2 linked regions of the Chitinophaga varians genome follow. Each later gene encodes a partner of the first gene's protein in a complex. Links are inferred from orthologs where the notes say so. Each region holds a gene or a part of one and is shown in the gene's direction. Other genes may lie near its edges.

Evidence for each region.
Region 2: the proteins of accB (region 1) and accD are in contact, whole or in part, in a solved structure (PDB 8UXZ), measured with the Escherichia coli proteins. The link is inferred for Chitinophaga varians from one-to-one orthologs.

The regions. Positions count from the first base shown.
Region 1 is NZ_JABAIA010000002.1:324,652-330,530, forward strand. Bases 167-3,117 are described here. They hold accB (acetyl-CoA carboxylase biotin carboxyl carrier protein), read left to right. Parts: upstream 167-1,373; coding sequence 1,374-1,862; downstream 1,863-3,117. Other genes in these bases: HGH92_RS15930 (peroxiredoxin family protein), read right to left, coding at 167-508; efp (elongation factor P), read left to right, coding at 699-1,265; accC (acetyl-CoA carboxylase biotin carboxylase subunit), read left to right, coding at 1,990-3,117. In the rest of the region: more of HGH92_RS15930, read right to left, coding at 1-166; more of accC, read left to right, coding at 3,118-3,327; HGH92_RS15950 (hypothetical protein), read right to left, coding at 3,390-3,725; HGH92_RS15955 (glutamine synthetase III), read right to left, coding at 3,942-5,879. UniProt on the Escherichia coli protein: This protein is a component of the acetyl coenzyme A carboxylase complex; first, biotin carboxylase catalyzes the carboxylation of the carrier protein and then the transcarboxylase transfers the carboxyl group to form malonyl-CoA.
Region 2 is NZ_JABAIA010000004.1:771,330-779,308, reverse strand. What follows is about bases 1,949-4,789. They hold accD (acetyl-CoA carboxylase, carboxyltransferase subunit beta), read left to right. Parts: upstream 1,949-2,865; coding sequence 2,866-3,714; downstream 3,715-4,789. Other genes in these bases: HGH92_RS32540 (hypothetical protein), read left to right, coding at 4,299-4,789; smpB (SsrA-binding protein SmpB), read left to right, coding at 3,669-4,259; fbaA (class II fructose-bisphosphate aldolase), read left to right, coding at 1,949-2,628. In the rest of the region: HGH92_RS32565 (ubiquinol-cytochrome c reductase iron-sulfur subunit), read left to right, coding at 1-398; HGH92_RS32560 (alpha/beta fold hydrolase), read right to left, coding at 613-1,428; more of fbaA, read left to right, coding at 1,564-1,948; more of HGH92_RS32540, read left to right, coding at 4,790-5,465; trxA (thioredoxin), read right to left, coding at 5,521-5,817; HGH92_RS32530 (methyltransferase family protein), read left to right, coding at 5,964-6,530; HGH92_RS32525 (RagB/SusD family nutrient uptake outer membrane protein), read right to left, coding at 6,590-7,979.

The DNA.
Region 1 (5,879 bases):
ATTTCAGCGGGCGACTGGCCAGGTAATGTACCAGTGAATCCAGTTTAACGGTGCCCTCAAATCCTTTGATGAACTGCTGTTTTTTATCGTACAGATAAAGTCCCGGGAAATAGTGCAGGTCGTAGAAATACATGATCTGGCGGGTAGGTTCGCTGGCCATCACAATATTGGGGTATTTCTGGATATTATAGTGGTCATAATATTCCTTCATCTGTTCTACTTTAAAGGGCGTTACCATCAGAATCTGCACATTTTTGAATTTGTCAATGTTTTTCAGCACTTCTTCCGTCAGGTGTTTACAGTGGTCACAATCCACGCTAAAAACAAAAACCATGGTTTTTTCGTTTTTGCGGAGGTCGTTCTTGGTGATGGTATGGCCGTCGGGGAGTGTCAGCGGGAATGCCGGAACAACGGGATACTGTAAATAAGCCGGTTTGGATGGGGTGGTACTTTGAGCCTTCAGGAACATTGGTACACAACACAATACAAATAAGAAAAACTGACGCATACTACTGTGAATTTGCTTTATTTAAAATTCAATTTAGCCCTTTAATGTCATTTATTGGAGAAAAAAGACGAAAATTGGGTCGAAAAGAGACTAATCTGCCTAATTTTAGGAATTTAGTGTTCGTTCATATGCAAAAATTTCTACTTTTGCAATCCGTATAAATTTTTAACTTAAAATCAGTAACCTATTTATGGCTACCACCGCAGATATCAGAACAGGATTAATCATCAAGCTGGATAACAGTTTGTATTCTGTTGTAGAGTTTGGTCAAAACAAAACCGCCCGTGCTGCAGCAAAAGTTTGGGCTAAATTGAAGGGCGTTGACAATAGCCGTTCTATAGAGCACACCTGGAACTCCGGAGACACCATTTTCCCGGTTCGTATCGAGAAAAAGGCGTTTCAGTTTTTATATAAGGATGACACCGGTTACAACTTCATGGACAATGAAACTTTTGAGCAGATTGCCATGGCTGAACAAACCATCGATGCTCCTCAGTTCCTGAAAGAAGGCCAGGAAGTAATGGTTCAGATCAATACTGAAACTGAACAGTACATGGCGGTGGAACTGCCTGACAAAATTGTTATGCAGGTTACTTATTCTGAACCAGGCGTAAAGGGTGATACTGCTACCCGCACCCTGAAGCCTGCTACTGTAGAAACCGGTGCTACCGTGATGGTGCCGCTGTTTGTGGAAGAAGGCGAACTGATCCGTGTGAATGCAAAAACCGGCGAATACATCGAGAGAGTAAAGGGTTAATTCATTTACTGAAATTATTTATTTGGCTACCGGGCTGCCTCAGGGCGGCCCCGGTTGTCCGGTAAAGGACCATATACGTTCATAAATTATAAACCAAAAACTGTCTACATGGACTTTAAACAGATTCAGGAACTGGTAAAAATGATCAACAAATCAAATATCAGTGAACTGAGCATTGAGCAGGACAAGTTCAAGATTACAATAAAACAGAAAGACAACGAAGTACAACAGGTAATCGCTGTTCCTGCGGCCGCAGCGCCGATTCAGACGGTAGCAGCAGTAGCTCCGGCCGCCGCCCCGGTACAGGCAGCAGCAACTTCTGCACCGGCCGCCGCTCCAGCTGCACCGAAAGCAGACAACCTGATTACTATCAAATCTCCTATGATCGGTACCTTCTACCGTTCAGCAGGACCTGATAAAGCTCCTTTCATCAATGTCGGTGATGAAATTGCTGCCGGCAAGGTGGTATGCATCATTGAAGCGATGAAGTTGTTCAACGAAATCGAAAGTGAAGTGAGCGGTAAGATCGTCAAAGTACTTGTTGACGACGCCACTCCGGTAGAATACGATCAACCTTTGTTTTTAGTAGAACCGTAATAACAGCCATTAGCGCTTAGCAGTTAGCCTTTAGCCTCTGACAGATTTTTGTAGGGTTAAAGGCTAACTACTGAGAACTAATGGCTGAATTGCTACTTAGCTATTATATCAACTTATAAGGAAAACAATGTTTAAAAAAATATTGATTGCCAACCGTGGCGAGATTGCCCTTCGGATTATCCGTACCTGTAAGGAAATGGGTATCAAAACGGTAGCAGTTTATTCTACTGCAGATAAAGACAGCCTGCATGTGAAGTTTGCGGATGAAGCTGTGTGTATTGGTAAACCACAGAGCAGCGAATCTTACCTGAACATTCCTCACCTCATGGCTGCCGCCGAGATCACCAACGCAGACGCTATCCACCCGGGATATGGCTTCCTGGCGGAAAATGCGCGTTTTGCTGAAATCTGTGGCGAACATGGTATCAAATTCATCGGCCCCACTCCGGACATGATCCGTAAAATGGGTGACAAGATGACTGCGAAGGAAACCATGATTGCTGCCGGCGTACCGGTAATCCCGGGATCTGAAGGTCTGCTCCAGAGCGTTGAAGAAGCCAAAAAACTCGCCAGGGAAATGGGCTTGCCCGTTATCCTGAAAGCTACTGCCGGCGGTGGTGGTAAAGGTATGCGTGTGGTTTGGGACGAGAGCGAACTGGAGAATGCCTATAACATGGCTAAAAATGAAGCCCGCGCTGCTTTCAACAATGATGGCATCTACATGGAGAAATTCGTGGAAGAACCCCGTCACATTGAAATCCAGGTAGCCGGCGACCAATACGGCAAAGTATGCCACCTGTCTGAAAGGGACTGCTCTATCCAGCGCCGTCACCAGAAACTGGTGGAGGAATCTCCTTCTCCTTTCATGACACCGGAACTGCGTGAAAAAATGGGTGAAGCGGCTATCAAGGCTGCCAGCGCCATCAATTATGAAAGCGTAGGTACCATTGAGTTCCTGGTAGATAAACACCGCAACTTCTACTTCATGGAAATGAACACCCGTATCCAGGTGGAACACGGTGTGACAGAAGAGGTGATCAATTTTGACCTGGTAAAGGAACAAATCAAGATTGCTGCCGGTATTCCTATCTCCGGTAAAAACTATACGCCGCAGATGCACGCTATTGAGTGCCGTATCAATGCGGAAGATCCGTATAACGATTTCCGTCCTTCTCCGGGCAAAATCACTACCCTGCATATTCCGGGCGGCCACGGCGTACGCGTGGATTCCCACATCTATGCTGGTTATGTTATTCCTCCGTTCTATGACTCTATGGTGGCTAAGATCATCACCATGGCGCAAACCCGTGAGGAAGCCATCAATACCATGGAGCGCGCGCTGAGCGAGTTCGTGATTGAAGGTGTTAAAACAACTATTCCTTTCCATCAGCAACTGATGCGCAACGAGGACTTCCGTAAAGGCAACTTTACGACCAAGTTTACCGAAACCTTCAAACTGGTATAGGAAAGTGCACTGTATTGGAAAAGCTCCGGAGATGTCTCCGGAGCTTTTCTGTTTTAAGATGGTTATTGATACCGGATAAAGGTATGCTGGAACGGGATACCTAATATTAAAGCCGGCGCAGACAGCTCCGTAGGCAGGCCGGCGTTGTTGTAACTGCTTATGCTGCCGCTATTGTTACGGCTGTAGTTCCTGTCGATGAACTGCCACAACGGATGCAGGCGATGGAAATTGGTTTTGTTGTCATATGTTGGATAGGTGACGGTAGTATCACTGGGGATACCCATGGAAGTGATTTCTTCCAGGATGCTTTGGATTTTCCAGGCGTTACCGCTGCTGTTGTAGGAGTAGTCAACAGTAGTGCGGAAGATGGGCGGGTGTAGTGTCAGATCTGTCGTCACAGCACGAACGATGCGGTTAAGGCTGTCGTACTGATAGGTAGTGCTGCGGAGTTGTTGGCCGCTGATGCTGACAGGAGTAGTGGTCGTATCAAACGTACCGAAGGCAAATGTGGTGTCCCGGATAATGTGGCCGGTAGCGTACAGAGAAATTGTGGAAAAAACAAAGCCCCGGATAAAAATCCGGGGCTAATCATACACCAAAACAATCTTACGGTTTTATCGCAAGAAAAGCAGTTCTCTGTACTTAGGCAGTGCCCATCTTTTATCATCTACCAGGAATTCCAGTTTATCGGAGTGGTAGCGGATAATATCGAAGTACGGTTTAATTTTTTCGCAGTATTCAATCGCTTTCTGGCGGCTGTCGGTCAACTTGTTGGTCACTTTACGTTGCTCGATCATTGCCTGAACGTTTTCACTGATCACGTTGATGTGTTCAGATATTTTGGCAGCGATTTGTGTTTGTGCTTTGTAGGCAGCTTCACCCATGCCAATTTCTTTCAGTCCGCGGATGTTGCTGATCAGGTCATTGAGGTAGCTGATAGCTGCGGGTAAAATAGTGTTGGTGGCCAGGTCTCCGATTACACGGGCTTCGATCTGAACTTTCTTCACATAATCTTCGAGCAGGATCTCGTGACGGGCGTGTAATTCTTTTTCGGTATAAACACCGGTTTCGGAATACAGCTGGGCGGCTTTAGGAGTGATCATCGCATCCAGCGCTTTAGGCGTGGTTTTGATGTTCTGTAAACCTCTTCTTTCGGCTTCTTTTTCCCATTCTTCGCTGTAGCCGTCGCCTTCGAACAATATTTTTTCCGAATCTACAATATATTTCCGAAGAGTTTGCATGATGGCAATCTCTTTTTTCTCACCTTTTTCGATCAGGCCGTCCACTTCCACTTTGAAGTCGGTCAGGGTTTTGGCCACGATGGTGTTCAGTACGGTCATAGCGGAAGCACAGTTGGCGGTAGAACCTACGGCGCGGAACTCGAACTTGTTGCCGGTGAACGCAAAGGGAGAGGTACGGTTACGGTCGGTATTGTCCAGCATCAGTTCAGGAATATGACGGTGCAGGTCCAGTTTAAGGATGGCCTCGTCTTGTTCGTCGAACTTGTTGTTTACGCGGGATTTTACTTCCTGCAGTACATCGAAAAGATATTTACCGGAGAATACGGAGATGATAGCCGGAGGAGCTTCGTTGGCACCCAGACGGAAGTCGTTGCTGGCAGAGGCGATAGCAGCTCTCAGCAGGTCGGCGTAGTCATGTACCGCTTTGATGGTGTTCACGAAGAACGTGAGGAACATCAGGTTGGTTTTCGGGGTTTTGCCCGGAGCCAGCAGGTTTACACCGGTATCGGTGGCCATGCTCCAGTTGTTGTGTTTACCGGAACCGTTGATGCCTGCGAAAGGTTTTTCGTGCAGCAGCACTTTCAGTTTGTGGCGTTTGGCCACTTTATTCATGATGTCCATCAGCAGGGAGTTGTGGTCCACGGCGATGTTCACTTCTTCAAAGATGGGAGCGCATTCGAACTGGGAAGGAGCTACTTCATTGTGACGGGTCCTTAAAGGTATGCCCAGTTTGTAAGCCTCTTCTTCAAAATCGCGCATGTAAGCGTATACGCGCTCAGGGATAGAGCCAAAGTAGTGGTCTTCCAGCTGTTGACCTTTGGAAGGAGCGTGACCTACCACGGTGCGGCCGGTCATGATCAGGTCAGGACGGGCATTGGCCAGATTTTCGTCAACGAGGAAGTATTCCTGTTCCCAACCCAGGGTAGGCGTTACTTTGGTAACATTTTTATCGAAATAGTTACATACGTCCACAGCGGCTTTGTCGATAGCTACCAGTGCTTTCAGCAGCGGAGCTTTATAGTCAAGTGATTCGCCGGTGTAGGATACGAATATAGTAGGGATGCAGAGTGTTTTACCGTAACCCTGTTCCAGGATAAAGGCTGGGGAGGAAGGGTCCCAGGCAGTATAACCGCGGGCTTCAAAAGTAGCTCTCAGGCCGCCGTTAGGGAAGCTGGAGGCATCAGGCTCCTGCTGTACCAGCGCATCGCCGTCAAAAGTTTCCAGTGCAGAGCCATCGCTTTTCAGGGTAAAAAAGGAGTCATGCTTTTCTGCAGTGGTGCCGGTCAGGGGTTGAAACCAGTGAGTGTAGTG
Region 2 (7,979 bases), on another replicon or contig:
TGGCTTGTGTTGGCGGATTAGCGGCCTGCAGCAAGGGAGGGGACGGTTACGGGTCCTCACCACAACCAACGCCGGGCGGCCCTAATGCTAAGCTGTCGCTCAACCTGAGCACGGACCTTCCTAACCCCGGTGACTTTAAAATCTCCAACGGGGTGATCATCATCCGTACCGGTACAGGCAATACGGCGGCGGATTTCACGGCATTATCCAGCACGTGCACACATCAGGGATGTACCGTTGCCACGTTCAACAACACTACGAAACTGATAGAATGTAATGCGCCTTGCGGCCATGGCAGCAGGTATACGACCAGCGGCGCAGTAAATACCGGTCCGGCTACAACAGCGCTGACCGCCTATACCATTACCGTTAGCGGTAACACCTTAACTGTTGCCTGATGCAATGAAAGAGGACATTTACGGCTGATAGCGGAACAGGTAAACCGTATCAAAAAACGGGAAGTGACAGGCCTTGGCAATTCAATTGCCGTCCCGGCCTGCTTTTCACGATTAAAACCGTGGAAAGCAGGCCGCAAAAACATCTCCGGATTATGAGCAGCCAATCATCAGAAGAACCTGAATCAGAACGTAGCCCGGGGCTTCAGCCCTGGGATTAATGTTTTATCAGAAAATCCACCACCCATGCGGCGAAGTGGGTTGAGCGCATCACGCTGTTGTGATCGCCGGCCACGGTGCCATGCATGCCGCGGGGCATCATGGCTGCGAGTGGGCCGCCGGTGTCATTATCTTCATCTTTATCGCCTCCTATCACCAGTACCGGCTGTTGCACCTTCGCCAATTCGGATGGTACGGTGGCGGGCTGGCCCCATTGCATCAGCGCCAGCGCCCGCTGGTCTAACCCTTTCGCCTGTACGTTTTTGACCATGGCTGCCAGTTCCGGCACATCTTTTCCGGAGAGGGCCTCATAAAATTTCAGCCGGCGTGGCCATGCAGGGTCGGTGAAGCCGGTGCCGATGCCGCCGAGCACGGCGCAGGTCACCCTGGGGTCCAGCACCAGCAAACGTGCCGCGATGATAGATCCGCGGGAATAGCCCACTACTTTGTACGCCGGCAGTTGCAGATGGCGGGCAAGACCAATGATATCGCGGGCTTCCGCGTCCTGTGCGTAGGCGAGGCTGTCATGCGGATGGCCGGAGGCGCCGTTGCCTCGCAGGTCCGGCGTGATCACGCGGAACCCGTGTTGCAGCAGGGAGTCGTATAAGGGCGTGGCACGCCATGAATCACCGCTGCCCATGAAGCCGTGTACCAGTATGACCGGTTCTCCGTTTCCTTTGACAGTATAATGAATGCGGGTACCATCAAAAGAAGAAAAGTAATTGATGGAATCGTTTGCATTCCGATCAAACCGGCCAGCGAAGAGTGTTTTAAAGGAAAGCAGCAATAATGCGGCGCAGCAGATTTTACGCATAGCAGTAAGGAATAAGAGCTTAAAATACATTTTTCCGCCTGTATTTTTCAGCGGAGATAAAAATACATTTCGCTATAAATCTTATTTTTTACTGTGTATATTTGCTTTCCTAAAAAAACAAATACATTTTAAAGTATGGGAAAATACAGAGCTGGCGTATTATTCGGCGAAGAGCTGGATGCGCTGTATAACGATGCCAAAGACAACGGATTTGCTATGCCTGCCGTGAACGTAGTGGGGACCAACTCAGTTAATGCGGTACTGGAAACGGCTGCCAAAGTAAATTCACCGGTTATTATACAGTTTTCCAATGGCGGCGCTCAGTTTTACGCCGGTAAAGGTATGCCGAACGATAAGCTGCAGGCCAACATCGCTGGCGGTATCTCTGGTGCGAAACATGTACACGAAGTAGCGAAATATTATGGTGTTCCGGTTGTGCTCCATACTGACCATGCCGCTAAAAAATGGCTGCCATGGATCGACGGCCTGCTGGATGCCGGTGAAGCTTTCTTCAAACAAACCGGCCAACCGCTGTACAGCTCTCACATGCTGGACCTCTCCGAAGAGCCTATCCAGGAAAACATCGAGATCTCCCACAAATACTTTGAGCGGATGAACAAGCTGGGCATGTCTATCGAAATCGAGCTGGGCGTGACCGGCGGTGAGGAAGATGGTGTGGACAACTCCGGCGTGGACAACTCCAAGCTCTATACACAGCCTGAAGACGTGGCTTACGCTTACGAAGTACTGTCTAAAGTAGGCAGCCGCTTCACCGTAGCTGCTGCATTCGGTAACGTACACGGCGTATACAGCCCGGGCAACGTGGAGCTGCGCCCTGTGATCCTGCAGAACAGCCAGGAATACATCCAGCAGAAATTCGGCACCAAAGCTAAACCGGTTTACTATGTATTCCACGGTGGCAGCGGTTCTCCGAAACACCAGATTGCTGAAGCACTGGGCTACGGCGTTATCAAAATGAACATTGACACTGACATGCAGTGGGCATTCTGGGAAGGCGTGCACGACTACTACGAAGCGAAGAAAGAATACCTGCAGAGCCAGCTGGGCAACCCCGAAGGTGCTGACAAGCCTAACAAAAAATACTACGATCCGCGCGTATGGCTGCGCAAAGGTGAAGATACCTTTGTAAAACGTCTGGAAGAGGCGTTCCGCGACCTGAACTGCATCAACAGAAACTAATACCAGTATCTCCGAAAGGATGCCTGAAAAGCGCCCGCCGGACTGATATTTCAGTATAACCGCCTGAAGCGGAAACAAAGCGAACTTATATTAAAATAATCGCTTTTGTTTCCGCTTCATTATTAATGGTTAAAATAAAACAATTTCCCTCATTTTCGGGACGAGATTCTGACAACTGTTTGGTTTTATGCATTAATTCGTATCTTGCACCACTATTTTCTAATCTAATAGTAAAATATGTCAAGCTGGTTTAAGCGAATTAAACAAGGCATCTCCACTTCCACCAGTGAGAAGAAGGAAGCACCGGACGGGTTGTGGCACAAGTGTCCTAACTGTAAGAAAACCACCACTGTTAAGGATCTGAAGGAGCATTACTACGTGTGTGATAAATGTAACTATCACAACCGTATCAACTCCAAAGAGTATTTTGAGATTATTTTCGACGACAATCAGTTCGAGGAACTGTTTTCCAATATTTACCCGACCGATTTCCTGGGCTTTAAAGACCTGAAACCTTACGCTGACAGGCTGAAGGACGCACAAAAGAAATCCGGCCTGAAAGATGCCATGACAGTTGGCACCGGTAAGGTAAACGGATTGGACCTGGTAGTGGCCTGTATGGACTTCAACTTCATCGGCGGCTCTATGGGCTCCGTGGTAGGTGAAAAAATCGCCCGTTCCATTGACTACTGCATCGTGCACAAAATGCCATTGATGATCATCTCCAAATCCGGCGGTGCGCGTATGATGGAAAGTGCTTTCTCCCTGATGCAGATGGCCAAAACTTCCGCGAAACTGACGCAGCTTGCTACCGCCAGACTGCCTTTTATCTCCCTGATGACCGATCCTACTACCGGTGGTGTGACCGCCTCCTTTGCGATGCTGGGAGACGTAAACATTGCGGAACCAGGCGCCCTGATTGGCTTTGCCGGCCCCAGGATCATCAAGGAGACGATCAAAAAAGACCTCCCTGCTGGTTTCCAAAGCGCTGAGTTCCTGCTGGAACACGGCTTCCTGGACTTCATCATGGACCGGAAAGAATTAAAAACAAGACTGGCCAACCTGCTCAGTCTCTTCAAAAACTAGATAATCATTTTGGGATTTTCGAATTTTTTGATTTTGGAATTTTTGGAGACCGTCAGGTCGATCAAATCACGAAATCAAAAAATCGTAAATCCCAAAATTTTCACCCCATGGCCGAATTAAGAAACAGATCAGCATATTTTGAGTACGCAATAGAAGAAAAATTTATTGCGGGAATGGTATTGACAGGAACAGAGATTAAGTCTATCCGCGCCAGCAGGGTCAGTTTTAATGATTCCTTTTGTTATTTTTCAAAAGGAGAATTGTTTGTTAAAAGCCTGCATATCGCCGAATATTCTCACGGCACCAGCGCCAATCACGATCCCCTGCGCGAAAGAAAATTGCTGTTGACAAAACGGGAATTGAAAAAAATCGAGAACAAGATCAAAGAACGAGGCTATACCATTGTTCCGCTTCGTATATTCATCACGGATAAAAGTCTTGCCAAAATGGAAATAGGTGTGGGCAAGGGTAAAAAACTGTACGACAAACGGGAATCTATCAAACAACGTGAGTCTGACAGGGAATTACGCCGCCAGATCAAATAGCCACCGCTGCAAGCAACGTCACTGCATAAATCCTGTCCCTTGAATACGATTAGTCTACCTTTCCGTTCTGCCGGCATAAGGGGAATGTTATGCCTGTTGGCCTGCCTCCTCTTATGGGGCTGCCGCTCCGGCGAAAAACTCTACAACAAAGGCAAATACGACGACGCTGTGGCCGCTTTCGTCAAAAAACTCCAGTGCAGGCCACAAGACGCCACCGCCCTGCAGCTGCTGCCGGAAGCCTATCGCCAGGCACAAAGACTGCACGACGACCGGGTCAACGGTTTTCTCCGCTCCAACAATCAGCTTAAATGGGAACCGGTACGCAATGAATACCGCGCCATGCAACGGCTGTACGATCTCATTCACAGTTCCCCCGCCGCCTTGCAGGTGGTGACCCCTAAAGATTATCGTGACGCCATTACCGGCGCACAGGAAAACGCCGCAGAAAGCCGCTATGACCGCGGTATGGCACTCATGGAACGGGGCGACAAGGCCAGCGCCCGCAAAGCCTACGAGGAATTCGCCGCCTCCCTTAAACTGATCAGCAATTACCGCGACGCCAAAGAGCGCATGGAAGAAGCCTTTCAGGCTGGCGTGATACACGTGGTCGTGAGTGAAATAGATGTGCGCTCCCCCTTCTTCCAGTTCAGCGCCGACCAGTTCCGCGACTACCTCGTGCGTACACTGCAACAACGTAGCATCAACCGGTTCGTGGCCTTTTATGACGAACGTTTTGCCCGGAACGAAAACCTGCAGCCCGATCAGTACATCGCCCTGCGCTTCCAGGACTTCGTAGTGGGACAGACCTTCGTGGACCGCCTCCAGCGCGATGTCTCCAAAGAGATCGTTACCGGCACCTCCAAAGACACCTCCGGCAAAATCATCAACATATACACTACCGTTAAAGCCACCCTCTTCATCACCAAAAAAACCGTAGTGTCCAAAGGGCTGCTGGACTATCAGATCACCGATACCAATAACGGCCGCTTACTGCGCACAGACCGTATTCCGGGCAGCTACACCTGGCTCAACCAGTTTGGCACCTATCGCGGCGACTACCGCGCACTGAGCGATGAAGACAAAAAAATGATCGGGGGCCAGGACGTAGCGCCACCACCACCGCAGGACCTTTTTATCGAATTCACCAGACCCATATACGATCAGCTGGAAAGGGATTTAAGAAGTTACTACAGTAACATCAACTAAATAAAGAAGGCCATGATTACGCAGGTAATCATGGCCTTCTTCCTTATATCTTAAGTTACAACAGCGGTGTCAATACAGGTATCAGCTGATGTGCCGGCACCACCCCGCTCTGGCGCCACGCCAGCTTTCCATTTTTAAACAACAGCATGGTAGGCACGCTGCTGATCTGCCATTGGGCCGCCAGCTGCTGGTTTTTATCGATATCGATTTTAATGATGCGAAGCTTGTCTCCAAATTTGTCTTTCACCTCTTTCAGAATGGGTGGCATCATCTTGCAGGGGCCGCACCAGACGGCAAAACAGTCGATCAGCACCGGGGTGTCTGACTGAAGTATTGATTGCAGGTTTTCCATAGCGCACTGATTTAATCCACCTGCAAAATAATCTTTTTTAAAGACTTGATAATGGACGAGTTGGAGACAACACCGCCTGCACCACTTGACTGCATTGAAAACATTTCATACATTAGGTATATCTGTAATTTCAAATCACCCCGTCAATGAACATATTATCCTCTGTCATCTACATGATCTGGTTTCTTTCCGAGATATTATTACACAGAATATTACGGGGAGGGGCGCCAGACGATCAAAAGAAAAAAGACAAAGGCAGCCTCGCCTATATCTGGATTATTATCCTGGTCAGCATCAACACAGCCGTATACATTTCTTACAAGACAAAGTTCCCTATACTGCAGCAGGGCAGCCTGATGAACTATATCGGCCTGTCAGTTATCCTGGCTGGCATGGCACTGCGCTTTTATGCCATTGCATCACTGGGCCGGCTGTTTACCGTAGTGGTAACCATCCGTAAGGACCATCATATCAAGAAAGACGGTATTTACAGCATTCTGCGGCACCCCTCCTATGCAGGCTCCCTGTTGTCTTTCCTGGGTTTTGGCCTGTCGCTCAACAACTGGACGGGACTGGCCATAGCGTTCGTCCCGGTGCTGGCGGCCTTTATCTACCGCATGAACATAGAAGAAAAAGTGTTGACAGAACAGTTCGGCAACGAATATGCGGAGTACATCCAACAGACCCGTCGCATTCTTCCTTTTATCTATTAAAAGCATAAAAAAAGCCTTTGGAAAAACTTCCAAAGGCTTTGATTTATGAAGGATAAAAACTAGTTGTTGATATTGGGATTGTTCTGCAACTCAGCGATGGGAACAGCGAACAGGTAGTAAGAGCTGTTTTTCACAAAAGCGCTGCCGTCAGGCAGTTTCAGCGTACGGTGCCCTACCCCGCGCACCTGCACTATAGAACCATCCGGCTGCGGTACATTGATGATACTGTCAGCACCGGTGTAAGACTTAAACGGTTTCCTTACTACGGTACCGCCTGTACGAATAATATCCACCAGTGAGAAACCTTCGCCCCACAATTCCTTTCTTCTTTCCAGCAGGATCGTGTCGGTCACGGAACCGCCGCCGCCGTAGAGATGGGAGTTGCGCGCTGTTCTGAGCACATTCAGCACTTCTGCCGCTTTAGTGGCATTGCTGGTGCGCGCATAGCCTTCTGCTTCGATCAGGTACATTTCTGCGGAACGCATCAGCACCACATCAGACACCATTGCACCGGGATCGCGGAAACGGAATTTTTTGTACAGCAAAGCGCCGGGACCGCTGGTGCTCCACTGGAACAAACGGAAACGCACATCTGTGCTGTCAAAATAGCCCTGGAACCACGGATCGGCCTTAAAGCTCTTATAGTAAGCCACCGGTGTGGAAACGTCCAGGAAATTAAACGTAGAGGCAGCCACGTTCTGGCTGGGAGTCTGCGGCTGGCCCCAGATCCATTCCGGATTGCTGACATCGTTGAAGCCTTTGTTATAGTCATCGCCGGACATCAGCGGATAGCCATTGCGTGCCGCCACAGCAGCAGCGATGGCTTTGTCAGGCTGGTTGCTGTAGAGATAAGCACGTGCCAGCAGACCGTTGGTCACATTAGCATCAATTTTGAATTTCTGCGTACCGCTGCGGCTGTAGTCGGTGAGCAACGGCACAGCAGCCTGTAAGTCACTGATGGCCTGTTGATATACCTGTGTTACTGTAGATCTGGCTTTACCGGGAGTAGACGGATTAGCCGGATCTGTGTAAATAGGCACTGATTTACCACTGGCATTGGTGGTAACACCGAAAGAATAAAATTCTGCCAGCGTCAGGTAGCACCAGCCTCTTAAAGCCGATGCCTGTCCCTTCAACAGCTTACGTTTGGCATCATCGCCAGGCACCTTATCTATTTTAGACAGGAAGTTGTTACAGTTATCGATGGTTTTGTACAAGATGGTCCAGTAGGCACTTACCCTGTTTTTGGTATTATCCGCCATTTCGTTAAAGGTGTACGAGTCCCTGAAACCATAAGAGGTGGTCAAAGCCACATCGCTGCCCATGGCGTCGCTGGTAAGGTCCAGCGATTTGATGCCCGGAACGGCGAAGGTGAAGTAGGTTTCAAACATGTATGCCCAGATCCCTGTCAGCGCAGTCTCCGCGTTATCAACAGTGTTAAACACCTGG